DNA from 3 places in the Vibrio sp. 16 genome. Region 3 is predicted to be linked to each of the others. Evidence: predicted binding sites of a transcription regulator. Region 3 holds the regulator's gene; each other region holds the start of a gene.

Region 1 (10,132 bases), 530 kb from region 3:
CATCGACCAAGTCGACATTACCAAGGTTCAAATACATTTGGTCACCGTGCTTATCGATTCCTTTCACTTCGACAGCAGACATTCCAATCCCGTTGGGTCTAAAGGTTGAGCGAGAAGCAAATACACCAACACGTTCGTTCCCACCAAGCCGTGGAGGTCTCACCGTTGGCTTCCATCCTGCGGCTAAATTTTGGTCAAATAAGAATAATAGCCAGACGTGGGAAAATTGCTCCAACCCTCTTACCGCTTCAGGTGTGTTTGCCTCACCAATTAATCTTAAGCGAGACGTCGCCCCGCTTACTAAACGAGGTTGGCGAGGAACCGCAAATTTCTCTTTATATGGGCTTTCGATGTAGCCAATGGGCGTTACAGAGTACATGTGTCTCTCTCTAAATGGTGAACGAGCAAAAAATATCACAAAAATGGCTAGCAAAACGGGTTGATAATAATTATCATTTATAATGTTATAACATAACAATTAAAGTGAGAGTATTTATGCAACCTAACATCCACCCTGAATATAGAACGGTCGTCTTTCATGACACGAGTATCGATGAATACTTCTTGATAGGCTCGACGCTAAAAACCGATCGCACCATCGAGTGGGAAGATGGCAAAACCTACCCATACTTTACGATTGAAGTGTCCTCTAAATCTCACCCGTTTTACACCGGCAAGCAGCGAGTCATTCATCAGGAAGGGCGCGTGGCGAACTTCAAACGTCGCTTTGGTCAATTTACAAAAGAGAAGGAGTAATCAATGAAAGTGGTAAAGTCTTTAAAAAGTGCAAAAAGCCGTCACCCGGATTGTCAAATCGTTAAACGAAGAGGGCGTCTCTATGTGATCTGTAAAACGAACCCTCGATTTAAAGCAGTACAAAAATAGCGTACGAAAAATAAACAGAACGCATGTATTTATATGAATTATAATGCTGTTTTATGTTTTTGGTTTGGTGTTAATTGCTAATATTTTGTTCGAAATGCGTTAAATATTGTGCATTGTAACACAATTTGTAACATTTTAGATTTTATATCGTACACCTTGTCTAGTAACCTGCGCGGGCTTTGTTGACATCTTTGTCACAAAAAAGCGCAGGAATAACTACAAGGAGGGAACAGATGAGTTCATCTGCTTCGATTAAACAAAACTCGCCAAAAAAGCCGCTGTTCACGCGCTTTTTAGATACAGTTGAATATTTGGGGAACCTATTACCCCACCCAATCACTCTATTTGCACTTTTCTGTGTTGCTATCTTAGTGACATCTGGAATCGCAGGTTACTTTGAAGTCTCTGTTATGGACCCTCGCCCTGAAGGTGCGAAAGGTCGCGCAGCTGATGGCATGATCCATGTCGTGAGCTTGTTAAATGCAGAAGGCTTACAGCTGATCGTTACTAACTTAGTGAAGAACTTTGTTGGTTTTGCCCCGCTAGGCACGGTACTTGTGGCTATGCTAGGTGTTGCGATTGCTGAACATTCCGGTCTCTTATCTGCTGCGATGCGTGGCATGGTAATGGGAGCGTCTCAGCGTATGGTGACGGTTACCGTCGTGTTTGCTGGTATCATTTCAAATACAGCGTCTGAGCTAGGTTACGTGGTTCTTATTCCACTAGCGGCGATGTTGTTCCACTCTTTAGGTCGTCACCCACTTGCTGGTCTTGCTGCGGCATTTGCCGGTGTATCAGGTGGCTACTCAGCAAACCTTCTTATCGGTACGGTTGACCCGCTGCTTTCTGGTATCACAGAAACCGCCGCGCAAATGATTGATCCATCTTACACTGTTGGCCCAGAAGTTAACTGGTACTTCATGTTTGTGTCTACCTTCTTCATTGCCATTACAGGTGCGTTCGTAACGGAGAAAATCGTTGAGCCAAAACTTGGCAAATACAATGATGAAGAAGCGTCTGAAGACTTATCTAACGACTCAATGGGTAAGCTTACCGATATTGAGAAGAAAGGTCTGAAACTGGCAGGTCTGGCGGTTGTTGCGGTATCCGCGCTTCTTGCTTGGACAATCGTGCCTGAAGATGGCGTTCTACGTTCGGCGACAGGTACAGTGGCAGGTTCGCCATTCCTGAAAAGTATCGTCGCGTTTATCTTCGTCTTCTTCGCAATCCCAGGTTTTGTTTACGGTAAAGTAACAGGCTCAATGAAGACTGACCGTGACGTGATTGATGCAATGGCGAAGTCGATGTCGTCAATGGGTATGTACATCGTACTTGTGTTCTTTGCTGCTCAGTTTGTTGCCTTCTTCAAGTGGACTAACTTTGGTCAGGTATTCGCAGTCGCGGGTGCAAGCTTCCTACAGGAAATCGGTCTAACTGGCCCAATGCTGTTCTTCGCATTCATCCTGATGTGTGGCTTCATTAACCTAATGATCGGTTCAGCTTCTGCTCAGTGGGCGGTAACTGCGCCAATCTTTGTTCCAATGCTAATGTTGGTTGGTTACGCGCCAGAAACGATTCAGGCGGCTTACCGTATCGGTGATTCAACGACTAACATCATCACACCAATGATGAGCTACTTCGGTCTAATTCTTGCGGTAGCGACGCGTTACATGAAGAATCTGGGTATCGGTACGCTGATCGCAACCATGCTGCCTTACTCTATCTGCTTTATCGTAGGTTGGAGTCTACTGTTCTACCTATGGGTATTCGTATTTGGTCTACCTGTTGGTCCGGGTGCTGCAACGTACTACACACCTTAAGCCATACAATTGATTATACGTTGAGCCGGAGTTTTTACTCCGGCTTTTTTGTAGGCAAATCGGTTTGACAAGATAGGGTTGTGAACTTTACTTATAGAATACATATTTAGGAGGGCAGGCTTGCAGTATTTGGAGCGATTAAATACAGAGACTGTGTAACGAATGCCTGTTCGTATAAGTATGAAGCGATTGACTCATATCCTAATTTCCCTGGTCTACTTCAGCAGTTTTTATCTTGGTGCGAGCTCGACGCTACAGTTAGTGACTTTGGAGTACCCACCGTATATTGAACATCATAACGATAAGATTTCTGGTGTGGCGGTTGAGTTGGTCAAGGAAATCTTTGCTGAACTCAAACAACCCATCAGTATCCAAGTTCTGCCGTGGGCGAGGGCACTAAATAACATTCAACATGGTCGCTCAGATGCCATCTTCACCGCATTCAAAAACCAAGAACGGGAACAATTTGCGGACTATAGCCAGCAAGTTTTGTTTACCCAGAATATTAGCTTGATTACCTTGATTGATAGTGAGTTAAGCAGTATCGACTTTTTCCAACGTGACTTGAGCTCGCTCTCTATTTGTGTGGTCAACAGAGTGAGTTATGGTAAACGAATGGACGACTTGCTCGATACCGGCGTGTTTAAAGTGATTTTTAAACGCAATAAAACTGAGGACTGTGCTCATCTTGTCAGAGCAAAGCGTGCTGATGTGTGGGTCAATAATGAGTTTGGGGCGCGCAGTATTATGGTGCGAATGGGCTCGACCAATCGCTGAAGATTCTGGTGCCTTCATTAGAAGCTACGCCAAGTTACATTGCTTTTTCAAAACTTCGCCAGCACCACGATCTAAAGAATGAGTTTGATGCCGAGCTCGCTGCTATGAAGCGTGACGGTCGATATCAAGCGCTGATTGAACGGTACTTTGATAGCTTGAGAGTTGAGCTGAGTGGAGAATAAAAAAGGGCTGACGCATTCACGTCAGCCCTATTCATTTTGCTTGGCTAGATAAAGTGGTGATTACCAGCCTTTAACCACGCCACCTTGGAAGATTTCTGATGCTGCTGCGTAAACTTCTTCTGTCTGGTAAGACTTCACGAAGTTCTGAACGTTTTCAGCATTTAGGTTCTCTTCACGAGAAACGATTAGGTTTACGTATGGAGACTCTTTGTCTTCAACAAACACGCCATCTTTTTGTGGAGTTAGGTTGATAGAGCTTGCGTAAGTTGTGTTGATGATAGATAGCGCTACATCGTCTAGAGAACGAGGAAGTTGCGCAGCATCTAGCTCAACGATTGAGATGTTTTTCGGGTTTGCCGTGATGTCACGAACCGTTGCTAGTAGACCTGCACCTTCACGAAGTTCGATCAGACCTTGCTGCTCAAGAAGTAGCAGTGAACGACCTAGGTTAGTTGGATCGTTTGGAACAGCGATGCGCGCGCCTTCTTGGATCTCATCCACAGATTTTACTTGCTTAGAGTAACCAGCGATTGGGTAAACGAACGTGTTACCTGCGATAGTCAGTTTGTAACCACGATCTGCCACTTGCTGATCTAGGTATGGCTTGTGCTGGAATGCGTTGATATCGATTGAACCGTCATCCAATGCAGCGTTAGGCGTTACGTAGTCAGTGAAAGTAACAAGCTCAACATCTAGGCCGTATTGCTCTTTTGCTACTTTTGCAGCAACTTCAGCAACTTGTGCTTCAGCACCTGCCATAACACCTACTTTGATTTTGCTGTTGTCAGCGGCTTTTTCGCCACAGCCAGATAACACTAATGCTGATGCAGCAGCGGCAATTGCCAAAAGACCTTTAAGATTGAATTTCATGACTATCTCCTTGTAATAAATCGAATAATTTTTATCTGTGATCGACGCGGCGCACAATGGCATCGCCGATAGATTGAATAATTTGCACTAAAATAATCAGCATCACGACCGTTACTGCCATTATGACCACATCATAGCGATGGAAGCCGTAACGGATGGCGACGTCACCTAGACCACCGCCACCTACCGTTCCTGCCATTGCTGAGTAGCTGACTAGCGTAACCAATGTAATGGTGACTGAGTTGACGATGGTCGGTAGTGCTTCAGGAAGCAATACCTTAGAAATGATTTGTACCGGTGTTGCGCCCATCGATTGTGCTGCTTCTACCAGACCTGTTGGTACTTCAAGCAAGGCACCTTCGATCAAACGAGCGACAAATGGAATTGCGCCGATGGTGAGCGGTACGATAGCGGCTGTAGTACCGATAAAGGTGCCGACTAAAATTTTTGTCACAGGGATTATGGCAACCATCAATACCAAGAATGGCACAGAGCGACCGATGTTCACGATGGCACCAAGTATGCTATTAAGCTTGGTGTTTTCGAGTAGACCACCTTTTTTCGTGGTATGGAGAATAACACCAAGTGGAATGCCCACGGCAAATCCAACAATTCCGGCAACCGCGACCATGTAAAGGGTTTCCCAAGTGGCGCCAATCAGCAAGTTGCCATTAAGGTTTAGCCATTCTGATACTGTATTAAAGGACATAACCCAATACCTCTACTTTTACGTTATGTTCACGGAGGAATTCGATAGCAGCATTGTCATCCTGCTCATTACCAAACAGTTCAGCGACCATCATGCCGAACTTTACGCCACCTGCGTAATCAAGATCAGAGCTCAAAATGCTGACGTCGATATTGAACTTGCGTGCAATTTGCGTCATCAGTGGGGCGTCTACTGTTGCTCCGGTAAACTCTAAGCGAACCAGTGGGTAGCTGCCTTCAACTCGAGTTTCTTGCAAGCGAACTTGGTAATCCTCAGGGATGGAGAGATCCAGCGTTGAGCGAATGAACTCATGGGCCAGTTCCGTTTTCGGGTGGGCAAAAATTTCGCCGACCGTGCCTTTTTCAACGAGCTCGCCACCACCAATAATGGCCACCTCATGACAGATGCTTTTCACTACGTCCATTTCGTGAGTGATCAGCAGCATTGTGATATTCAGCTTACGATTGATCTCTTTAAGTAGCTCAAGAATAGATTGAGTGGTCGCTGGATCGAGGGCGCTGGTGGCTTCGTCACACAGCAGCACTTTTGGATCCGATGCCAGCGCACGAGCAATCGCAACACGCTGCTTCTGGCCGCCACTTAGGTTAGATGGGTAGCTTTCATGCTTGTCTGCTAGGCCAACCAGTTTTAATAGCTCTGTAACCTTGGTGCTGATTTTTTCTTTTTCGGCGCCAGCCAACTCAAGTGGAAGCGCAACATTATCGAATACAGTGCGAGAAGAAAGCAGATTAAAGTGCTGAAAAATCATGCCGATGTTGCGGCGTGTTTTGCTCAGTTCAGACTTTGATAATTTAGTGAGGTCCACGCCGTCAACAATGATAGAGCCACTTGTTGGGGCTTCCAGCATGTTTACACAGCGAATAAGCGTACTTTTCCCTGCTCCAGATGAGCCGATTACACCGAAAATCGTTCCTTGAGGAATGTGTAGATTGATGTCTTTAAGGGCATTGATTTCCTTTTTGCCCTGATAAAACACCTTATTAACTTGATTAATTTCAATCATCGAGAAACTCGCTAATCCGATTACCTTGGGAGCAGTAGATAATTTTGAACTACATCTCATTTAGTAGACGATGCTATGGTCTCGCGTGTTTTCTGTCAATAGATATTTTTACGTCTAGACGTCTAAATGGTTATTTTGCTCAATCGTTTGGTAATTAGATAGTGATGAAAGAAATAAAGCGTGCAATAATTCTTACTACAACTGGGTGATTCACCCCAAAGAAAGTAACGGATAGAGAAGCATATTTTGGCTAAACCAGCAGTCTTTTTAGATCGTGATGGCGTGATTAACGTCGACCATGGTTACGTACATGATGAGCATGATTTTGAATTTATCGAAGGCGTGTTTGAAGCGACGAAGAAACTGAAAGAGATGGGCTACTTGCTTGTCTTGGTGACTAACCAGTCTGGCATTGCTCGTGGTAAGTTTAGTGAAGATCGCTTCCTAGACTTAACTCAGTGGATGGACTGGAATTTTGTTGATAATGGCGTTGAGTTTGATGGTTTTTACTACTGTCCTCACCATGCTGAACATGGACAAGGTAAATACAAAGAAGAGTGTAATTGCCGCAAACCCAAGCCTGGTATGTTTATCTCAGCACGCGACTTTTTGAAAATTGACATGGCAAACTCTGTCATGGTTGGTGACAAAGCGGAAGATATGATGGCAGCGGATGCTGCTGGCGTAGGAACCAAAATTCTCGTTCGTACAGGTAAGCCAGTCACTGACAAAGGTGAGGCGCTTGCCTCTGTGGTGCTAGACAGTATTAAAGACGTGCCAGCTTATCTCACTAAATAGCATTAAAGGGTCGCTTTGGCGGCCCTTGTTTGTTTGGAGGTCATGATGAAAAAAGGACGATTTATCGTGATGATGGGTGTAGCCTTAACTGGTTGCTCCCAATCAGCGTCACAATCAGACAACACCTTTCAAGGGGACTGGATTCAGTACCAATGTGACGCGGGGCAGGCATTTGAGGTTGGCTATTTACCAGAGCAAGAAAAAGCTTGGCTGAAAGTGGATCAGCAAGAGTTCCCTTTGATACAAGTCCCGTCAGGCTCTGGAACCAAATACATACTGGATGATGGTACTGCCGCAACCGCTAACCCTATCGTGTTGCATACAAAAGGTACGAATGCGCGATTGGAAGTTGCACGCACCATATACAAAAATTGTCAGTTCGACGAGTAACACAGACTTCGCGATTCGTTAAGCATAAGACTAGGAAGCTAACTATCCCCCTATGAGTAAAAAACTAACCATTCTTGATATTGCTAAGTTATCGGGCGTCGGTAAGTCGACCGTATCTCGAGTATTGACCAATGATCCGAAAGTAAAGCCTGCGACGCGGGCGAAAGTCGAACAAGTGATTCAAGAATCCGGTTACGTACCTTCCAAGTCTGCGCAAACCATGCGTGGTGGAAGTCAAAAAGTCGTTGGGGTGATCATTTCACGCTTGGACTCTCCATCAGAGAATAAAGCGGTAGGGAGCATGCTCAATACGCTTTATGCCGCGGGGTATGACGTGGTGATCATGGAAAGCCAGTTTGATCGTGACAAGACTAATGCCCACCTCGATGTACTGAAAAAGCGCAATGTCGACGGAGTTATCGTGTTTGGCTTCAGTGATTTTGATGTGACCAAACTGGGCAGTTGGCAAAACCGTACCGTGGTGATTGCCATGGATACGGATCAAGTCTCTTCAATCAACTACGATAACGAGCAAGTGATCATCAAAGCGCTCGAGTATCTGCAGCAAAAATCGCTCAGCCGTATTGCCTTTATTGGAGTGGACCCGAGTGACAAAACAACGGGTAAGCTGCGTCTGGATGCTTACTTAACTTGGTGTCGCGCTCATGCACTAAAGGCTTGCTACCAAACCGGTCAGTTGAATCATGAAAGTGCCTACCTACTTGTCGATAAAGTCCTCAAACCCGAGACACAAGCCATCGTCTGTGCCAGTGATACTCTGGCGCTAGGTGTCATCAAGCGCCTCCAAGAACTCGACCGTGAAGACGTTGTGGTGACAGGTGTCGGCGGTAATGAATTGCTTTCATTCCTCTTTCCTAAAGTATTTAGCATCGACCCCGGTTATTCATTAGCGGGTGAAAAAGCAGCTAACCTACTGATATCCCAAATAAATGGCGATGTGGGGACGGTTCATCTCACTCAACAGCCTCTGACTCTCTAAGCCATTATTTTCAAAGTGATTTAAAATTATACTGTGATCTCATTCAATTAATGGGACTGTTCCCATTTTTATCTTTTATCAGATCTGACAATATAATGAGCACAAATGGGAACATTCCCAAAACAACAAAAAATAAGTCAGTTAATAGTCTGATGTTGATTCAGACATGAATGAGAATCCAATTAGGGTGGACATGGATATGAGTAAGATTGCGAAACACGAAGTGGAGCGTCTGATTGAGTTGGTCGGTGGCAGCGATAACATCGCAAGTGTGAGCCACTGCTTAACGCGCCTTCGCTTTGTACTAAACGATACCGAGAAAGCAAAAGAAAAAGAGCTAGAAGCTCTGCCAATGGTGAAAGGTTGTTTTACCAACGCAGGTCAGTTCCAAGTCGTTATTGGCACTGAAGTTGATGAAGTCTATAAAGTGCTGATTGAACTGACAGGGCAAACGGCAGCATCGAAGGATGAAGCCAAGCTTGCTGCTCGTCAAAACATGAACATTTTAGAGCGCGGGATCTCCCATTTAGCCGAAATTTTTGTCCCGCTGCTGCCTGCCATTATCACCGGTGGTTTGATTCTAGGTTTCCGTAACGTTATTGGCGACATTAAGATGTTTGATGGTCAATCTCTAACGGAAATCAGCCAATTCTGGGCAACAGTCCATAGCTTCTTGTGGTTGATTGGCGAAGCGATTTTCTTCTTCCTACCGGTTGGTGTGTGTTGGTCAACGGTGAAAAAACTGGGTGGTACACCAATTCTGGGTATCACGCTAGGTGTTACCTTGGTCTCTCCGCAGCTTATGAACGCTTACTTGATTGGTAAGCAGGTGCCGGAGGCTTGGGACTTTGGTCTGTTTGTCATAGAGAAAGTTGGTTACCAAGCACAGGTCATTCCAGCAATGCTGGCAGGTGTTGCCTTAGCCTTTATTGAAACGAATCTAAAGCGCATCGTCCCATCCTACTTGTACCTAGTCGTTGTGCCGTTTGTTTCAATCATCCTTTCTGTTGTGCTTGCTCACTCATTGATTGGCCCATTTGGTCGAGTACTTGGCGACGGTGTTGCGTTTGCGGCGAAAGCGGCGATGACAGGTGACTTCGCGGTGATTGGTTCAATGGTGTTTGGTTTCTTGTACGCACCTCTTGTGATTACAGGTATCCACCACACGACTAACGCGGTTGACCTACAGCTAATGCAAGACCTAGGTGGCACGCCAATCTGGCCTCTGATTGCACTTTCTAACATTGCTCAAGCATCGGCTGTTGTGGGTATCATCATCATTAGCAAGAAGCATGGCGAACGCGATATCTCGGTTCCTGCGGCAATCTCTGCCTACCTTGGTGTAACAGAGCCTGCGATGTACGGTATCAACCTTAAGTACAAATTCCCTATGTTGAGCGCAATGATCGGTAGTGCGATTGCCGCTGCGATTTGTGGTAGCGCAGGTGTGATGGCAAACGGCATCGGTGTTGGTGGTCTGCCTGGTATCTTGTCAATCCAGCCACAATTCTGGGGCATCTACGGAATTGCGATGCTTGTTGCGATTGCGGTTCCTGCGGCACTGACACTCTTCTTCTACAAGCGCGCACAAATGAAAGGCGAGTTAGAGCCTGTAAGCGCATAAGCATTTCTTATGGAGCGGCCGTCGCTGCTCCATCTTCAACGATTTCTATTTTT
Region 2 (10,132 bases), 990 kb from region 3:
TAAACATCACAAACTCGATGTTGACCGACAAGCGCTTGGTTTGCTTTTGCATTCACGTTTGCCCAATGTGTCAGGAAACGTAATACTGGCTTGCTTGGATTACAGCGATCAAACCAAATTTATTGACCTCATAAAAGAAGCATGTCGTTGTCAGCGGACGTTAAATTATGCCTGTTGTATGACGCTCGATGGTGACCAGTGTTGCTACGTCAATTTCTCTTTTAGTGCTGAGAGTACTTTGACGGTAAAAGGGCACATTACTCCTTTGCTCTACTTTTCCGTCTCTACTGCGCTATTCAATGAGTTCTTCCAGCAGTTGTTTGAAAACCCGCATCATGGCGTTGTCTTACTCAACAGCCACAAGTCGATGCTTGCCTGCAACACCTATTTCCTCGATCACACTGGTTACAGCGCCAGAGAGTTGTTGATGAAGTCTGTTGATACACTCAACTCAGATAAGCATAGTGAAGAGTTCTACCAATCGATTTGGTCTGATGTAGACAGCAAAGGCTACTGGTCCGGTGTTGTCCTCATCAAGCAGGTCGATGGCAAAACCATACCCCAAGATCTGACTCTACAAAGAGTGACGTTTGCTGGTCAGCTGTTTTACCTTGGCTATTATCTGGATTTGTCGAAAAATCTATATCGCGTCGCAGACATTGAGCTCGGTGGCGTCGAGCTGTTAACTCAACTTCCTACCGAATCGCAATTTACCCACATGGTGGCGAAGCGTTGGATAAACGATAGCTCCGAGGCGATCAGTATGGTGGTGGCATTTGTCCCTCGTTTTGAGCAGAAGGACGATTTTGAACTCAAATCGACGCTTTCGGAACACCTGTCACGCAATCGCATCGCGCAGCAAGTGGGGTATATTGGTAACAACCATTTTGTGGCGTGTTTAGAGTGCCCGAAAACGGATTCTCCCGGCCAAGTACGGATCATTCACCAAACCATTCGCCGTTTTTTCTCAACCCTGAATCAGTCAGCAGGCAAAGCAATCCACCGCGCGATTTTAAAAGGGAAAGTAGGCGTTTCAGTGCTCGGTCACGATACTTACAATCCCAAACTGCTAGTTAGTCATGCGGTGCAAGCCTTATTGGAGCAAAGCAATAACAGCCAAGGGCAGATTACGTTTTATCATGGTGCGATTCACAAAGAGGTATTGAGACGAAAAGAGCTTGAAGAATGGGCGGCCAAGCTGATTAAATCGCAAAGTGTTGAGGTGTATTACCAGCCGATTGTCGACGTAAGAACGTGGGACATTGTGAAGTTCGAAGCGCTTAGTCGATTTAAAGGGCCGAATGGGCAGATGCTCAATACGCAAGAGATGGTGACCATCGCAGAGGACCTCGATCTCGTGGCTGATTTGGATTGGTGCGCGGGGAAAAAGGCGCTCGAAGAGCTGACAGCAATACAAGAACGTTTTGGCGCCAAGCTAGGCGTGACAATCAACCGTTCACTCAACACCAAGCTAGACGTAGATGAAGTGCTGCAGAGTGCCGAATCATTGATTTATCAGTACGCCAAAACGCCGGAACTTGTCACCATCGAGCTTACCGAAAGTGCTTACTTTGATAGTGAATCTCGCCAGTCTGCATTGATTCGCAGCATTCGCCGTAAAGGAGTGAGCATCGCGATTGATGACTTTGGCACAGGCTACAGCTCATTCAGTTATTTAAGTGATTCAAACTTTGATTTGCTTAAGGTTGATCGAGAATTTGTCACCAATATTAAAATGGGCTCGCATCAGTATTTCATCGTCAAGATGATCACAGAGCTGGCGCACACACTCGGCGTTAAAGTGGTGGCAGAAGGTGTGGAAACGCGGCATGAATTAGAGGTGTTGTGTGGACTAGGGGTGGATTTTATTCAAGGCTACTTCTTTTCTAAACCGCTGCCTCTCAATGAGTTAGAGAAGGCCTGGGGCTATTACGACAAGTTGGAAGACTTTCTCAGCCGAACGTCGAGTATGCGTAAAGTGGGTATTCTTAGCATTACCCAAACTCACATTCCTACTTTGGCGCCAAGAGATACCTTGGATCAGGCGTTGGCGATATTTGAGTCTGGTCGTTACAACATTCAAGTTGTGCCAATCATTGATGGGCAGACTTGCTTGGGTATTGTCGGTCGCAAGGAACTCAACTTTCACATTACGCCTACGTTAGGAACCAAGCTCGAAACGACCAAAGACATGACCATAGCGAAAAAGCGGTTAAACCAAGTGATGCAGCCAGAGGTACACAAGATCTCCTATCAGATGAAGTTGATAGAGATCTCTGATCTGATTCGAAGCGGGATCAAATTGCCTTGGATTGTTGAAAACGAGCTAGGTGAGTACCTCGGGATCGTTACGACGCAAGACGTGTTAAACTACTTTGCGAGCTTACGTTAACTGCCACGCTAACACCCAAGCGGTAAGTTTGCTATTATCCGCACCCATCACTTTCAAACAGAACATGACATCATGGTGCAGCAACTTTTGGCCGTGTCGGCTCCGATGCTTTTGGGCGCACAGCTTATTTTGACGTTAATCTTAATCAAAGGTGAAATTTGTCCCGGTCAACGTGGACGAATTCACAAAGTACTCCCAGCCCTCGCTGTGATGTGGCTTGCCGTTGCTTCGTTGAAGATAGAAGCAATGATGGTGGTGTTTGCCATCGCCTATTTCTACTCCCAAGTACAAACCAAAAAGACCCGCGATCAGGGCCCTCTTTGGGTGATGTATCTAGCGAATGGTTTGGCGCTCTCTTATGTCGCTATCATGATCGCAGAGCAAGCGAGTCTCGCAGGGGGCATTAATGTTTTTGTCCAGATCGCGCTGCTTGGTGCGTTGTTTGCGCATCTGTTGCTGACCGTCGCACGAACTCGACTTCAGGCGTTTCACCGAATTCTTCCCGTGTCGGGTGTCATTTCTGCGATGCTAATGACACTGGCTATTGCAATTAAAGCGGTATCTTTGGATGAGCCGGTGCTGATGAGTGTGCTGCAACCCTTGTTGATTGGCTTTGCACTCATGATTGCTGCGGTTGTTGTATGGTGCTGGCACATGTTGCTATCACGCGAAATCAGCAAGCCACAGTTAGGATTTGCGCTTGCGGTGATGCTGCTGGCGGTGACATCCAACCAAGCTTTGTTTGCACTTTAGACTGGGCTCACTTTAAATTTGCTCAATTGTGGCTAGGCTTGTTAGTAGGCGTACTAAGAAAGGAGCGTGGCTATGGATCTGAGCAATGTGAGCCGCTTTGATAGCGTCATTCTGCTAGGTATCGTTAATGAAAAGCTTCGGTTGGAATGCGGTAGCTTTGATGAGTTAGTCAGTATGTACGAAATGGACGTTGAGTCCGTGGTGGGAAAATTGGATGTGTTGGGCTACCAATATGATCCGCTCACCAACCAATTTAAGTCTTATTCTAGATAATCGACCACTTGATAGTGAAAAGGAGGCAACTGCCTCCTTTTTTATACGGTTTTTATTCCTTCCAAATGACTCTTTGATTGCTGGCGAGCGGTATTGAAAAAGGCTTGCAAGTAACGCTTATCCTTATCAGCATGTCGCGTTGCGGCAAACAATCTTCGCCATAATCCTTCACCAAGCGGGATACTCGTAATCAATCCTTGACGAGAGAACTCGCTGATGGCCCAGTTGGGCAGTGCTGCAACCCCAAGGCCGGCCGAGACCATCTGGATCAGCATAAGCGTATTGTCAGACTGTTTCCAACGAGCGGGCTCAATGCCGGCTGGCTGAAGGAAATGTTTGACCACATCGAGACGACTTTTCTGAACCGGGTAAGAGAGCATGGTTTGATCGGCTAAGTCCTGAGGTTCAATGCGCGCACGGCTTGCCAGAGGGTGTGTGGTTGCCGTTACAAGTCGCATTTCAAAATCAAACAATGGCTCGTAGTGGACTTCTGAGCGCGGGGCAATGTCAGATGTAATCACTAGATCCAGCTCTCCTCCAATTAGTGCTGGCAAAGGCTCGAACCCAAAACCGGAGGAAAAGTCTAACGTAACACTTGGCCAAGCGACTTGGTACTCCCTTAATGCGGGCATCAACCATTGAAAACACGAATGGCATTCGATCGCCATGTGCAATCGTCCGTTCACATCTTCTTTCAGGCTGGCTAACTCGTTCTCTGCCTTGGCCAAACGGGGAAGCACATCATCCGCGAGCCGAAGCAAAATCTCACCCTCGGAGGTGAATTTTACTGGGCGAGTTTTACGCAGAAACAAAGCACCTCCAATACGCGCCTCTAGATCCTTTAATTGGTGTGATAGGGCCGATTGAGTTAGGTGCAAAGCGGTGGCAGTGGCGGTCAATGATCCTGTATCACGCAATGTGGTTAACGTTTTTAAATGCTTGAGCTCTACCATGAGTTCCTTTCAAACTGAGTTATTCCGCATGAGTGTTTTTAACATACGTCGTTTAGAAAGAAGTGTAAACATCTAGACGTCTAAAATGTTTGGTTTTATTCATTTCGCTTCAATGTTGTCGAGCCATCATGAACAAAACTAATAAACAAGTTGAATATTTGGAGATTGCTTCGTCTAGGGTTTAGCGCAATATTTTAGCCATCCAGACGCCTTTGGTGTGCTGAAAAATATAAACATTGTGAATGAAAAGAATGACAGGACGACGATTATGACAACAACGACTCACATCCTTGGCTATCCCCGTATTGGCGAAAAGCGAGAGCTAAAATTTGCCCTAGAGAAATATTGGCGAGGTGAGATTGACCAAGCTCAATTGAAATCGGTCGGTTCAGACCTGCGCGTCAGCAACTGGCAAACTCAGCAACAAGCTGGCTTAGACTACGTGACAGCAGGCGATTTCGCTTGGTATGACCATGTTCTCACTACCACGTTATTGTTAGGTCACGTGCCTAAACGCCACCGTTCTGGTTTTCCTGATTTAGATACCTTGTTTAAGGTTGGTCGCGGACAATCTCAGGCAAGCTGCGGTTGTAGCGGCAGTGCGGCGTCTGATATGACCAAGTGGTTCAATACCAACTACCACTACATTGTGCCTGAGTTCAGCCAAGAAGATACCTTCGAGGTGAGCTGGCCTCAGCTGTTTGAAGAGGTGAATGAGGCGATTCAAGATGGTCATAAAGTTAAACCTGTCCTACTAGGGCCGCTGAGTTACCTTTATTTGGGTAAAGAGGTGGAAGAGGGCTTTGATCGCTTGAGCTTGTTGCCGCGTCTGTTAACCGCTTACCAAGCGATCTTGTCAAAGTTGGCCAACTTAGGCGTAGAGTGGGTCCAAATTGATGAGCCTATTTTATCTCTTGAGCTTGAAAAACCATGGCTCGACGCGTTTAAGTTGGCGTATCAAGTGATTCGAACAGACGTAAAAGTGCTACTGACAACCTATTTCGATTCTGTTCTCGATACGTTAGACAAAATTGTTGAGCTCAACGTTGACGGCTTACACATCGACCTGTCGGCATCCCCAGAACAGTTGCAGCTGGTGGCAAATAAATTACCTAAAGATTGGGTGTTGTCTGCGGGTGTGATCAATGGGCGTAACGTGTGGCGCGCAGACTTAAGCGCTCAGCTTGCATTGCTACAACCGGTTAAAGACAAACTGGGTGATAAACTGTGGGTGGCAAGTTCTTGTTCTTTGCTGCATAGCCCTGTTGATCTATCGCTTGAAACAGAGCTTTCTGAGGAAGTGCGCAGTTGGTTTGCCTTTGCTAAGCAAAAAGTGACGGAAGTTGCGCTACTTGGCAAAGCGCTTGATGGCGATCAAGAGGCGATTCTGGCTTGCGATACTTATAGCGCCCCAATTCAAGCGCGTAAAACCGCGACTCACGTAAACAAACCTCAGGTACAGGCTCGCCTAAACGGAATTACTAAACAACTGACTGAGCGAACGGCCCCTTACCCAGAACGAGCAGCGCATCAGAGTGAAGTTTTAGGGCTGCCTTTGTTCCCAACGACGACCATTGGGTCATTCCCGCAGACCAGTGAAATTCGAGTCCAACGCAGTGCGTTTCGCTCGGGGCAATTGTCGCAGCAAGAGTACGAAGTGGCACTAAAAGGGCACATCGAAGACGCCGTTAAACGCCAAGAGGCCCTTGACCTCGATGTCCTTGTGCATGGTGAAGCAGAGCGTAACGATATGGTTGAATACTTTGCCGAGAATTTGGCTGGCTTCCAAACCACTAAGTTCGGTTGGGTTCAAAGCTATGGTTCTCGCTGCGTGAAACCGGCTATCGTGGTGGCGGACATTGAACGTGAAAAACCGATTACCGTAGAGTGGTCGACCTACGCACAATCCCTTACCTCCAAGCAGATGAAAGGCATGTTGACTGGCCCGGTGACCATCTTATGTTGGACTTTCCCAAGAGAAGACATTTCTCGCAAACAGATCGCCGAGCAACTTGCGTTGGCGCTGCGTGATGAAGTCTCTGATTTGCAAGATGCGGGCATTAACATCATTCAGATCGATGAGCCTGCGATTCGTGAAGGTTTGCCGCTGAAAAAGCGCGATCACAAAGCGTATTTGGAGTGGGCGGTAGACGCATTTAAGATCTCTGCATCGAGCGCTAAGCCGGAAACACAAATCCATACGCACATGTGTTACTCGGAGTTCAATGAAATCATTGATTCAGTGGCCGCGTTAGATGCAGATGTGATTACCATTGAAACCTCTCGCTCAAACATGGAGCTGCTGAAAGCATTTGAAGAGTTCAACTACCCAAATGAAATCGGCCCTGGCGTTTATGATATCCATTCGCCAAATGTACCCACGCAAGAGTGGATAGAAGGATTGTTGACGACAGCGGCGGAGAAGATTCCTGCACAGAGGCTTTGGGTGAATCCAGATTGTGGTCTGAAAACCCGAAACTGGGAAGAGACGGAAGCCTCGTTAGCCAACATGGTGTCAGCTGCGAAGAAACTGCGTAAAGAATACGCATAAAGCGCGAAAGAGAAACGAAACAAGCCGATCACATGATCGGCTTGTTTTCTATGGCAGTGGATGAATTTGTCGGCTGATTAAATTGCTTGGCCGTTCACCGTGACTTTAACGTCAATGTTGCCACGAACCGCGTTTGAGTAAGGGCAAACTTGGTGGGCGACTTTTGTCAGTTCAAGTGCTTGCTCTTGAGGTAAATCCAGCTCTGCCGCTAAACTCACCGTTAAAGCAAAGCCCCCTGTTTCATTAGGACCAATGCCTACTTCAGCGGTAACTGGCGCGTTTTTTAGCGCAACTTTCGCTTCACGAGCGACATGTAGAATGGCGTTAGAGAAACACGCAGAGTAGCCTGCAGCAAATAGCTGTTCTGGGTTGGTCGCCGCGCCACTGCCCCCCATCTCTTTAGGGTAAGAAAGTTCTAAGTCGAGAAGTCCATCATCTGTTTTTACTTGGCCATTACGACCTGCGAGTGCTGTTGCTTGAGTCTTGTATAGGGTAGTCATGGAGAGTTTCCTTATTGATTTAAGTTGTGTGCAATTTAATTGTTTGCAATCTTATATCGAAATCCATGTAGAATGCAACTATATTGTGCGCAATTTATTTTTTAGGTGACATTATGAGTGAATGCCAAACGCAACCAAGTTTGAGTGATGATGAGAAACTGCTGCTTGATAACCAGATCTGCTTTCCACTTTACAGTGCGGCAAATGCGGTGATTCGAGCTTATCGTCCTCTGCTTGATGAATTGGATCTGACTTACTCGCAGTACTTGGTGATGATGGTGCTGTGGGAGCAAGATGGCGCAAGTGTTAAAGATGTTGGCTCGCGCTTGCACCTTGACTCTGGAACATTGACTCCCTTGTTAAAGCGTTTGGAAAGCAAAGGCTACGTGCTAAGAGAGCGAAGCGAGACGGACGAAAGGGTAAGAGTGCTAAACCTCACCTCATCTGGGCAAGCGCTCAAACAAACCGCAAAAGCCGTTCCGAATGCGATGAAGTGCAAAATTAACTTAGAGCTTGAAGAACTTATCTCGTTGAAGACGCTGTGTGAAAAAGTACTGAGCAAGCTAGGTTAATTACCCCACCAAGCCGATGGGGTGATAAGTGTCTATTGTTGGCGAGTGCCAATGCGCTTGATTAAACTAAAGCCCATTTGTCATTTGTTGCGTGAACTCATCAGCAGGAACCGCTTTACCATACAAAAATCCTTGAGCGTAGTTGCACTCTTCGGTTCGAATAAAGTCTTCCTGATAGAGCTCTTCAACTCCTTCGGCTATCACCATCATATTGAGTTTGTGTGCCATTGCGATAATGGCTCTTGTCAGCTCACGGTTGTGTTGATTGTGCTCTAACTGATTAATAAAGCTGCGATCAATTTTTAACGTATCAAACGCGTATTTTTGCAGATAACTGAGTGAAGAGTACCCAGTACCAAAGTCATCAAGAGAAATGCTGACGCCAAATTGACGCAACTGAGCAAGGATATTTTGCGCATACTCCTCATCTTGCAACAGAATACCTTCTGTTAGTTCCAGTTCAATGCACTTCGCGGGCAGTTGGTAAAGATCAATGATGTCTTGTAAGTGTTGGACGAAGTGCTGCTCTTGGAATTGGATTGGTGAGATGTTGATCGCCATTTTAAACGAGTGCGGGGATGCGCGATGCCACTCTGCAGCTTGCTTCAGTGCTTGATGCAAAACAAAGTAGCCGATTTCTATTATTTGGCCGTTGCTTTCCGCGAGAGGGATAAAACGGTCTGGCGACACTTGCCCCAGTATTGGATTGTTCCATCGTAATAGCGCTTCAGCACCAATGATCTTCCCCCCTTGTTTGAGGCAAATGATAGGCTGGAAATGAACCTCGAGTTCGTTGTTCTCCAGCGCCTTAGAAAGGTGTGATTCAAGTCGTAAGCGCTCTTCGGCGGCTTTTTGTGCTGCCGCATTAAAGTAAGCGACCTGCAAACCTTCTTTTTTACCTTCACTCATTGCTGAGCAGGCTCGCTGAATAAGGCTAAATGAGTCTGTTGCATCCATTGGGAAGACGGCAATACCCAAGTTACATTGCAAATTGATACTCATACCGTTGACATTAAAAGGCTGAGTGCACGCATTGGTAATTCGTTCTATGGCTTTTTCTTGCAGCTCTGGCGTGCGCAGGTGCTGGGCGGCGAGAACAAAATCTGAGCCAACAATTCTGGCCAGTTTCCACTTTTTGGGCAGCTTGTGGCAGATCCGCTGGCTCAGTGACGACAAAATCTGATCACCGAACATGTAGCCATAGCTTGCGTTTACAAACTTAAAGTTTCTCAAACTGAAATAAATCAGGGTAATTTGTTCATCGTCTTCTAGAGAGGCCATCTGTTTGGCGAGATCGTCAGCCAGTGTGATTCGATTGGGGAGTTTAGTGAGCGGGTCGTAGTGAAGATGAAAATCCAAGTGGCTTTCCGCCGCGGTGCGCTGCTCAATTTCTTTGAGTAAGCGGCTGCTGAGATCGGCAAGTGTCTTGGTTCTTTCTGCGACTTTGTTTTCTAACTCCTGATTGAGTAGGGCAAGCTCTTCTTTACGGTAAAGGGTTTCTAGCTGGCCTTCGATGGCTGTTTGAAAGCGACCAAGCAGCGACATCGCATCTTCATCAAAGTAGCGCTCTTGGCTGTCGAGCATGCAGATGGTGCCAAAAGGGGTGTCATCAGGCCAAAACACAGGCAGTCCGCAGTAACAAATCATACCCAGCTTGATGTCTGGATTACTATCCCATTCTGGGTCGTTGAGCGCATTGGGGACGTTCAGCATACGCCGCTCGCTAATCACGGTTTCACAATATAGACCATGGCCAAGTGAGTCTTTGGCATTGGGTGCGTAAGGGTTGTTTTCGCTTCGACTGCTAGAAAATACCTCAATGTCATTTTTGTGAATACGCATGACTAGCGCGGCAGGGCATTGCGTCATCTTGGCAACCAAATCAACAATTTCTTGCCAGCTATTAAGTACAGAATCCGGAACGACTAATTGAGAGGTATCTATGTCTGCCATGACGCTTATCCTTTGCCTGATAGTGACGGTATTCACTCAGCGATGATTTGAGTCGCTTTGCTTTTTAGTATAGGTGATATGAATTCATAATTACTGTGAATACTTTAACGTTCAAAGCTTATTTTTATAGGAATTCAAATTCATAAAAGCGCGAATCAATCACTCAATATGTGGGTAACGGTTCA
Region 3 (10,132 bases):
AGCTGAACTTATACCAATAAGCTTTGTTTCATGCTCATATGCTAATCATTAGAAAAGTTTAGGCGGAGGTTTTCATTACTATGTTGAGGGCTCTGGAAGGGATACAACGAGGTTAAATCTTTATACCTATTGTAGGCGCATTCTTTCAATTCTCTAATTGTTCCGGATACAAAAAAGGCCAGCAGAAGCTGACCTCAACTCATAATGTTCTATGAGAGTTAGAGAATAATATCTCTGACTTCTGGGTCTTTGCGTTCAAGGTAGTGAATTGATTTGATACGGCGAATCGTGCGGCAGCGACCGCGAATCAACAGAGTTTCTGTCGTTGCGATATTGCCTTGGCGTGTAATACCTTCTAATAGGTCCCCTTTAGTGATGCCCGTAGCTGAAAACACAACATTATCACTGCGTGCCATGTCTTCCATCTTTAAGACTACATTCGCTTCAACACCCATCTCTTCACAACGTTCTAGCTCTGCAGCACCGTAGATGCGGTTTTCTTCGCTATTCCCTTTTACTTCATGTCGTGGGAGTAGTCGTCCATTCATATCACCGTCCAGTGCACGAATGACAGCGGCGGAGACTACGCCTTCTGGAGCGCCACCTACACAGTACATCGCATCCACTTCACTGTCTGGCATACAAGTCAGGATCGATGCTGCTACGTCACCATCAGGCACGGCGAAGACTCTGACACCCATTGATTGCATTTCAGCAATGACATCATCATGACGTGGCTTCGCGAGTGTTATGACGACTAAGGTGTCGAGTGTTTTGTTCAGTGCCTGAGCGATATTCTCTAGGTTCTCTTTTAATGGCTTATGGAGATCGATACAGCCTTTTGCGCCAGGACCAACAACGAGTTTCTCCATGTACATATCTGGGGCTTTCAGGAAGCTTCCTTTTTCTCCCGCAGCAAGAACGGCTAACGCGTTAGACTGCCCCATTGCGGTCATACGCGTCCCTTCTATAGGGTCGACTGCAATATCAACCTCATCGCCCCCGATACCGACATTTTCTCCGATATACAGCATTGGCGCGTCATCGATCTCACCCTCACCGATCACAATTTCACCACTGATCTCTGTTTTGTTGAGCAGTGAGCGCATCACCTCAACAGCGGCCCCATCGGCGGCGTTTTTGTCGCCTCGGCCAAGCCATTTATAGCCTGCTAATGCAGCGCCTTCTGTTACTCGAGAAAATGCCATTGCTAAATCGCGTTTCATGATAGCTCCAAAGTAAGGGGGAATGAGAAAATCGGCAGGATTCTAACACAATGACAGGAAAACGTTTGCTATTTCGTGTAATTTGAATTGAACTCGATCAAAGCAGCGTCGAAATTCCTCGGGTTCGCACTTTGAATCTCTTTCAGTCAGGGGATTGTCAAGCTGTGCTGTTTTTTTGACCGAATGGCACAAAATATCGAATATAGGGCGTGTTTATCATTCTCGGGCTGAGTAGAATGAAGGTATTGAGTGGAGAGCCCTTCACATAAACGAATAACTAAAGGTAGGCTAAGATGTCTTTTGAAGTACTAGAACAACTAGAAGCGAAAATCCAAACAGCAGTCGATACTATTTCTTTGCTACAGATGGAAGTTGAAGAGCTGAAAGAAGAGAAAGAAAAGCTTGCTCTTGAGGCGAATGAGCTACGTTCTAGCCGCGAAGAATTGGAGCAAAAGGCTCAACAGATGCAACAAGAACATGCTGCATGGCAAGATCGCATCCGTAACCTTCTAGGTAAAATGGATGAAGTCGAGTAAGTTGAACACTTATCTGTGACTGAATTGAAAAAAGGTTGGCGAATGCCAACCTTTTTACGTTTTATCGATTATGAAGCGGAAGGTCGAACACCTAGCGTATGACACAGAGCGTATGTCATTTCCGCACGATTAAGCGTATAGAAATGGAAGTCTTTCACACCTTCGCGACTGAGCACTCGGATCATATCTATCGCTTGGCTAGCACCAACTAGCTGGCGAGTTGTCGGATCATCATCCAGACCTTCAAACTGTTTTGCCATCCAACTCGGTACTTTTACGTTATTCTGTGCAGCAAAGCGTGAGGCTTGCTTAAAGTTTGAGACTGGCAGGATGCCCGGTACTATTTCTACGTCGATTCCGGCAGCGACACAGCGGTCTCGGAAGCGGAGGTAGCTTTCGACATCAAAAAAGAATTGTGTGATGGCACGGTTTGCACCGGCGTCGACTTTGCGTTTTAGGTTCAGGAGATCAGCTTGCGCACTTTTCGCCTCAGGGTGGACTTCAGGGAAAGCGGCAACCGAGATATCAAAGTCATGACGCTCTTTTAATAATGTAACAAGATCGGATGCGTACATCTCAGGCTTACCACCACCCGGTGGGATATCGCCACGCAGTGCAACAATACTCTGAATGCCGTTATTCCAGTAGTCATCAGCGATTTGAATGAGTTCTTCACGGTTCGCATCAATACAGGTCAAGTGTGGTGCTGCGACCAAGCCAGTTTCAGCTTTGATTTCTTTGATGATTGAATGGGTACGGTCACGTTCGCCTGAGTTAGCTCCATAGGTCACAGAAACAAACTTCGGCTTTAGTGTTTTTAGGCGGTGCACAGAGTTCCAAAGCGTCTCTTCCATTTTCTCGCTACTTGGCGGAAAAAATTCAAATGACACATTGATGTTGTCAGAAAGTTCAGCGATATTCTGGTTTAAGGCGTCAATATGACCTGCGTGTGTGTATCCCATCTTACTCTCCCTGTGGCAACTCTGCCCGCTCAAATCCAAATCCTCAAATTGACGTTTAGACGTCTATATGTCCACAGAATGTCTTGAATACCATTTAATGTCAATAATCTAATTATGAATTTTATTCAAGTTGAACATGAGCGATATTGAAGTTCACTTTACTGGAGTTCTCTGTCTATGATTCTAGACAGAGTTTGCGAGTCAGGATGAAAAAGGGCTGTATGAGACAGCCCTAGATAGGTTTAAAGGAGGCTAGAAAGTAGATTGAGATCCGATTGAATCGCGCCAGAGGTTACTTCTCTTCCTGCGCCTGGTCCACGGATAACGAGTGGGTTGTCTTTGTACCATTTGCTCTCAATCGCGAAAATGTTGTCACATGGCAGTAGATTAGCCAGTGCATGTTCTTTGCTTAATGCTTCGACGCCGACGCTCGCTTGGCCATTTTTCTCGAGACGGGCAACGTAACGAAGCACTTTATCTTCACGCTGTGCTTTCTTGAGTCGTTCCGCAAGTAGTTCACTGAGCAATTGACTCTTGTCTAGAAAGTCATCGAGCGAGAGCGCTGCCAACTCTTCAGGGACTAGACTTTCGACCTTGACGGCTTCTGGCTCTATGGCTAACCCTGCTTCACGGGCAAGGATAACCAGTTTACGCATAACATCCGAACCATCAAGGTCGTTGCGTGGATCGGGCTCGGTAAGGCCTTGTTGCCAGGCTAAATCAACTAACTCGGCAAAAGGTACCGAACCATCATACTGCTGGAAAAGCCATGAGAGCGTTCCAGAGAAGATTCCTGACAGTGCTTGGATATCATCCCCACTTTCTCGCAAATCACGCACTGTGTGGTTGATAGGAAGTCCTGCACCGACAGTTGCGTTGTATAGCCAATGGCGATTTATCTTTGCGAAGGCATCTTGGACTTGATGATAATATTTGCTTGAAGCCGAACCCGCGACTTTGTTCGCTGATATTAGATGCATACCTTGCTCTGCAATTTTCAAATATTGGCTTGCCAGCTCTTTGCTTGCGGTGACATCCAAAACGACGACATCATCGTAACCTTGAATCGCGCCAAGCTTGGTAATCCACTCTCCAGGTTGGTACTCGGTGGCTTCATCGTCAAAGCGGGCACTCACTGAAGCGGCATCAATGCCTTGCGGGTCAAACCAATATGTTTGGCTGTCGATGACAGCAACTAACTCAAAGTTCATACCGCGGCGCTTTTCTAGTTCGGTTTTTTGTTCAGCAAATAGGGTTAGCCAGCTTGAACCTATGTTCCCTTTGCCACACAGGGCGATGCCAACGCGTTTTTGAGCTTGGAACAACTGGCTGTGAATAGCTTTTACCAGCGGAGTAGTGTCGGCTTTGCGTAAAACGGCGACTAAGCTCAAGCCAGATTGAGATTCAGAAACAAATTCAACAGGCGAGGATTTCAGTTTTTGATAGAAACCATAGCAGTGGTTGGCGTTTTTGGTCACTCCCGCACCTACTGCTGCGACCAATGAGAAGCCTTCCTTTAGTTTAATTTCCGCTTCGATTGCGGCATCTTGCAGGTGTTCTAGCGCACCGCCGGCAATTTCTGCGGTGTAAGCAAGACGCAGGGCATGCTGATCGTGTTGAACTTCATAGGTCAATGGCTCAAGCTGAGCGCGTTTCAGGCCTGAAAGGACTTCTTTTTCGAGTCGAGAAAAATCATGACCCGCAGAAAAATTGAGTTGGATAAGCAGTACTTCACTGAGTGAGGAAATGATTTTTGCTCCTCGACCAGAGGCCAATACACGCTCTATGCGAGTCGAGCCAGACTCTGGCTCGTAGCTACAGCGAAGATGTAGATCCATGGCGCTTTGGGCGACGGGTTGTAGCGTTCTGCTATGCAACACAGGGGCAGCGAGACGAGCGAGTTCACTGGCTTCATCCAGTCTGAGTAGTGGCAGTAAACATGCATCACTCACGATACGTGGATCCGCGCTGTATACCCCTGCAACATCACTCCAGATTGTCACTCGGCTGACTTCAGCCAGTGCCCCGATGACGGTGGCGGAGTAATCGGAGCCGTTTCTACCAAGCAGCACGGTTTGGCCGTGGTTATCTTGCGCCATAAAGCCGGTAATCACCACTCGGTGATGAGCATGCTGTGCCAACACTTCCTTTAATAGCGGGTATGACGTACCTCGGTCGACTTCTGGCTGAGTCCCGATCTCTGCTCGTAAGAAGGCGCGAGCATCTTGTGCAACGGCGTTTAGGTCGCTTTGGTTAAGGAGTGCCGCTAGGAGGCGTGATGACCATACTTCACCGTGGCCAAGCACCGCCGCTTTCTCCGCGTCAGTGAGTGGCGCGGTCAGTTCGCCTAATGTTGAAAACTCATCATGAAGTATTGCCAACAAGGCGTCTTGTTCGTCCGGTGCGATCAGCTCTTCAATCAAGGAAGTTTGGAATTGGCGGAGGCTTTGCAGCACTTCATGCGCTAGTCGGCCATCTTTGTTGAGGGATTCAATAAACTCGATCAGTCGGTTGGTGGTTTTTCCTGCTGCAGAGACGACAATCAGGTCTTCGCTGTTAGAGTACTCTTTTAAGATGGTGACTACGCGGCGGTAACATTCGGGATCGGCGAGGCTACTGCCGCCAAATTTGTGCAGCTGACGAGAAGCAGTCATTAGCATGCCTCCTTGGTTTGATTAAAGGCGCGGTCTAAGTCTGCAATTAGGTCACCGGCATCTTCCAAACCGACTGACAAGCGGAGCAACTGATGAGTGACTCCCGCTTCTGCAAGCGCCTCTTCACCCATCGCTCTGTGCGTCATCGAAGCTGGGTGGCAGATCAAACTCTCTACGCCACCCAAAGACTCGGCTAGTGAGAAGAGTTCGAGCTGGCCAACGAAGTGTTTGAGCTGCTCAAAGCTTCCTGCAAACTCAAAGCTGAGCATAGAGCCAAAGCCAGACTGCTGTCGTTTCGCTATTTCGTGTCCTGGATGATCCGGAAGACTCGGATGATAAATGGTTCCAACGAGGTCTTGGTTTTTGAGGTACTCAAGGATTTGCGCCGAGCTTTCTTCATGCACCTTCATGCGTGCCCCTAAGGTGCGTATGCCACGTAGGGTCATATAGCTGTCAAATGGAGTACCTGTCGCGCCGATACAGTTGCCCCACCAAGCAAGCTCCTCTGCATGCTGTTCGGTTTTAGTGACGACCACGCCACCAATGACATCTGAGTGGCCATTAATGTACTTGGTGGTTGAGTGAATAACGAAGTCTGCGCCTAATTCGAGAGGCTTTTGGAACACTGGTGTTAAAAAGGTATTGTCGACACCGACGAGCGCACCAACCTGTTTTGCTTTGGCGCATACTTTTGCGATATCGACCACGCGCACTAAAGGGTTGGAAGGGGTTTCAATCAAGATGAGTTTCGGATTTAACGCAATGGCGGCATTGAGCGCTTGCTCGTCCGATTGATCAACAAACTGCACTTTGAAGTCACCTTTTTGTGAGCGCGTGTTGAATAAACGGTATGTGCCACCGTAGCAGTCATGAGGCGCGATGATGAGGTCATCTGGGCCCAAAAATGCAGACACCCATAAGTTGAGCGCAGAGGTGCCGCAGTTTGTTACTACCGCGCCTTTACCTGACTCTAACTCAAACAATGCGGTTTCAAGTAAGCCGCGGTTTGGGTTGCCTGAGCGGGTATAGTCATACTGAGGAACTTCACCAAATGCTGGAAAGCCATAGTTTGTCGAGAGGTAAATAGGGGGAACAACAGCGTGGTGTTGAGTGTCTGATTCAATACCAGTACGTACGGCAATGGTGGCTGGCTTATGGGCGCTCATAAGTGTTTCCTTTCGAACAGTGGTGACAACTTGTAGGGAATACGATATACCTGATGGATGTTAGATATATGTTATTCCATCTCCATATCTCACCACTTTACTTCTCATTTTTAGAGACGTCAACACTTCTAGACGTCTATATGTCTTTGCTTGTGGCTATAAATACCGCTAAAATTGCGCTTTACTCAACTAAACATAAAAATGAATTAAGGTGCGCAATGGCAGACTGGAATGGCGAATACATAAGCCCATACGCTGAGCATGGAAAGAAAAGCGAACAAGTAAAGAAGATCACGGTTTCTATTCCATTGAAAGTATTGAAGGTATTAACGGATGAGCGTACTCGTCGTCAGATTAATAACCTACGCCATGCAACAAACAGTGAGTTATTGTGTGAAGCATTTTTGCATGCCTATACCGGTCAGCCACTACCAACGGATGAAGATTTAAGAAAAGATCGCCCAGATGATATCCCTGCAGAAGTGAAAAAACTGATGGAAGAAATGGGGATCGAATACGAAGCGTTTGACGAAGAATAAAAACACGCCTTGGTTAGTCCATAATTGGTAACAAACGCACCTCTTAATTTGCTGTCGTCGATTTGTTTCAGATACTAAAAAGCCGCTGACTTTAGGTTAGCGGCTTTTGGTTTTCAGAGGCGTGACGATTACGCTCCCATGTAGCCTTCAGGCATATCGATACGTGCAACGCCAGAGTCAACGGCCGCTTGTGCCACAGCTTTAGCAACGCGAGGTAGTAGGCGAGCATCCATTGGTTTTGGAATGATGTAGCTTGGTCCAAACTCTAAGTGGTCTACGCCCGCAGCTTTAAGGACTTCTGCCGGCACTTCTTCTTTTGCCAGTTGACGAATCGCATCAACGGCTGCAAGTTTCATTTCATCATTGATTTCACTTGCGCGAACATCCAATGCACCACGGAAGATGAATGGGAAGCAAAGAACGTTGTTCACTTGGTTTGGATAGTCAGAGCGGCCTGTACCCATGATGAGGTCATCACGCACTTCATGCGCCAGTTCCGGTTTGATCTCTGGATCAGGGTTAGAACAAGCAAACACAACAGGTTTATCGGCCATCAACTTTAGAGCCTCAGCCGGAAGTAGGTTAGGACCAGATACACCTAAGAACAGGTCCGCGCCTTCGATCACATCTTCAAGCGTGCGTTTATCGGTATTGTTGGCGAATAGCTGCTTGTACTCATTTAGGTCGTCACGACGAGTATGAATGACCCCCTTACGGTCAAGCATATAAATCTTTTCACGCATCGCGCCACATTTGATCAGTAGCTCCATACAAGCCACAGCGGCAGCACCTGCGCCCAAACAAACGATCGTTGCCTCTTCTAGCTTTTTACCTTGTAGCTCGATCGCGTTAAGCATGCCCGCCGCAGTAACAATTGCAGTACCGTGTTGGTCGTCGTGGAAAACAGGAACATCACAACGTTCAATCAGTTGCTTTTCAATTTCGAAGCAATCCGGTGCTTTGATGTCTTCTAGGTTAATACCACCAAAGGTGTCAGCAATGTTAGCGACAGTGTCAACGAACTCTTCGATAGTGCGGTGTTTGACTTCAATATCAATCGAGTCCAAACCAGCGAAGCGTTTAAATAGCAGTGATTTACCTTCCATGACTGGTTTTGAGGCCAGCGGACCTAAGTTACCTAGACCAAGAATCGCAGTACCGTTGGAAATAACCGCAACCATGTTGCCTTTAGACGTATATTTGTAAACATTGTCTGGGTTTTGTGCGATCTCACGAACGGGCTCCGCTACACCTGGGCTGTATGCTAACGCGAGGTCAGTTGCGGTCTCCGCAGGTTTGGTTAGTTCAACAGAGATCTTACCGGCTGTTGGGTAAGCATGGTAATCCAACGCCTGTTGACGGAATTGTTCTTCAGGGGATAGTTCTTGGTGATTGTCAGATGACATAGGTGTAGGTACTCGTTATTAATGTTTGGAAAGGGGGAATCCATTCTAGAGTAACTAAGTCAAGCTGCAAAGGTCAGAATGCGACCTGTAACGCCAAAAGGTGTCAATTCACTGGAGATTAGACCAGATGAATAGAGATGTCGCTAGGAATTCTCAATATTGATGAAGCAATACACTGCGTTAATAGAGACTTTTCTGAACGTGAAAAACAAAAAAGGACGCCAGAGCGTCCTTTTTAGATTCGGTTAAGAAGTGATTACTTCTTGCTTGATAGAGCACCGAAACGCTTGTTGAAGCGATCAACACGGCCGCCTGTATCAACGATACGTTGCTTACCAGTGTAGAATGGGTGACATTTGTCACATACGTCTAGGTGGATTGACTCTTTAGCTAGAGTTGAGTTGAACTCAAAAGAGTTGCCACAAGAACATGTTGCTTTAACAGCTTTGTACTCTGGGTGGATACCAGCTTTCATGGGAGAACCTCTAATATAGGCCGTGTCGCTATCCGAATCTTAGCCGGACACCACACGTAGTTAAAAAATAGCTTGGATACCGCTGCCATTGGCGAGCCATATCTCTAAGGCGCGCTATAGTAATGAATCCATCTCTCTGAATCAACCCGTTTACAGAGAAAAGTGCTACTTTTTTAGCCGAATATGGCAAAGGTGCTTGTTGGTATTCTCTCAAGCTAAGTTTTGGTCAGCAAATCCCGTCTCTTTCTACTTTTGACCTTTTCCCTTACACTGGTTTGGTCTCACTTTACACTTCTTTAATGGCTATTATGCGACCAACGATTGCGCGAGTGGCGTTACCTGTTCCACTGGACAAACAGTTTGATTATCAGATCCCTTCACATGCGTTTCCGATTATCGGCGGACGAGTGTCGGTGCCGTTTGGTCGACAAACTCTGGTTGGTGTGGTTACCGCGTTGGTGAATGAGTCGGAATTTGGGGTTGATAAGCTCAAACCGATCAAACAAGTACTTGATAGCCAACCTGTCTGGCCAGATACGCTTTACTCTTTGTTGTATTGGTGTAGCCAGTTCTATCAGTACCCGCTGGGCGATACCTTACTTAATGCTATGCCGAGTGCCTTAAGAAAGGGCAAGCCTGCCGATTTTGCCGCGCTGGTGGAGTGGCAACTGACGTCGCTGGGGCGTGACCAATTCATGCAGGGTTTTGGTCGAGCAGTACAACAGGCGAAAGTGATGCACATGCTCGAGCTTGGACCTGTTCCTCACCAGGTGTTTATTGATCAAGACATCAGTTCTAGCGTTCTAAAAACGTTAAGTGAGAAAGGGTGGATAGAATCGATTGAGCGCAAACCCGTTATTCGAGATTGGAGCCAAGACGTTGAAGCGTCTGTTGAGAAGCCGAAGCTCAACACTGAACAAGCGGTGGCGATTGCGACCGTCAATAGTATCGATGGTTTTGGGTGCTTTTTGCTGGAAGGGGTAACGGGATCAGGTAAAACCGAAGTGTATCTCAACTTGATAAAACCTGTACTTGAGAAAGGAAAGCAGGCGTTAGTCCTGGTTCCGGAAATTGGCCTTACTCCTCAAACCATCAATCGATTCAAAAAGCGTTTCACGGTTCCTGTTGAAGTGATTCACTCAGGACTGAATGATAGCGAAAGATTGAA

What was found. Region 3 encodes MetJ, which represses methionine synthesis genes. Its sites were predicted from a motif close to TTAGACNTNTANANGTCTAA; they were not measured.
Region 1: a site for MetJ is predicted at 6,374-6,393, ahead of metN (methionine ABC transporter ATP-binding protein MetN). Genes of this name have one in related genera too.
Region 2: a site for MetJ is predicted at 4,436-4,455, ahead of metE (5-methyltetrahydropteroyltriglutamate--homocysteine S-methyltransferase). Genes of this name have one in related genera too.

Annotation. Positions count from the first base shown of each region.
Region 1 covers NZ_OY808997.1:1,739,028-1,749,159, reverse strand. The annotation lists gene tsaA (tRNA (N6-threonylcarbamoyladenosine(37)-N6)-methyltransferase TrmO) at 1-379, opposite strand, end outside; gene U9J37_RS07880 (type B 50S ribosomal protein L31) at 496-756, shown strand; gene ykgO (type B 50S ribosomal protein L36) at 760-885, shown strand; gene U9J37_RS07870 (AbgT family transporter) at 1,119-2,705, shown strand; gene U9J37_RS07865 (substrate-binding periplasmic protein) at 2,868-3,482, shown strand; gene U9J37_RS07860 (transporter substrate-binding domain-containing protein) at 3,491-3,664, shown strand; gene U9J37_RS07855 (MetQ/NlpA family lipoprotein) at 3,725-4,534, opposite strand; gene U9J37_RS07850 (methionine ABC transporter permease) at 4,566-5,243, opposite strand; gene metN (methionine ABC transporter ATP-binding protein MetN) at 5,233-6,267, opposite strand; gene gmhB (D-glycero-beta-D-manno-heptose 1,7-bisphosphate 7-phosphatase) at 6,514-7,065, shown strand; gene U9J37_RS07835 (MliC family protein) at 7,108-7,455, shown strand; gene treR (trehalose operon repressor TreR) at 7,508-8,455, shown strand; gene treB (PTS trehalose transporter subunit IIBC) at 8,655-10,079, shown strand.
Region 2 covers NZ_OY808997.1:1,279,720-1,289,851, reverse strand. The annotation lists gene U9J37_RS05705 (EAL domain-containing protein) at 1-2,392, shown strand, start outside; gene U9J37_RS05700 (HI_1241 family integral membrane domain) at 2,465-3,145, shown strand; gene U9J37_RS05695 (DUF4250 domain-containing protein) at 3,218-3,418, shown strand; gene metR (HTH-type transcriptional regulator MetR) at 3,460-4,371, opposite strand; gene metE (5-methyltetrahydropteroyltriglutamate--homocysteine S-methyltransferase) at 4,640-6,922, shown strand; gene U9J37_RS05680 (organic hydroperoxide reductase Ohr) at 7,000-7,422, opposite strand; gene U9J37_RS05675 (transcriptional regulator OhrR) at 7,536-7,994, shown strand; gene U9J37_RS05670 (bifunctional diguanylate cyclase/phosphodiesterase) at 8,061-9,947, opposite strand.
Region 3 covers NZ_OY808997.1:2,270,524-2,280,655, reverse strand. The annotation lists gene glpX (class II fructose-bisphosphatase) at 219-1,226, opposite strand; gene zapB (cell division protein ZapB) at 1,520-1,762, shown strand; gene metF (methylenetetrahydrofolate reductase) at 1,831-2,724, opposite strand; gene U9J37_RS10375 (bifunctional aspartate kinase/homoserine dehydrogenase II) at 2,967-5,378, opposite strand; gene U9J37_RS10370 (O-succinylhomoserine (thiol)-lyase) at 5,378-6,544, opposite strand; gene metJ (met regulon transcriptional regulator MetJ) at 6,763-7,083, shown strand; gene U9J37_RS10360 (malic enzyme-like NAD(P)-binding protein) at 7,212-8,489, opposite strand; gene rpmE (50S ribosomal protein L31) at 8,746-8,964, opposite strand; gene priA (primosomal protein N') at 9,273-10,132, shown strand, end outside.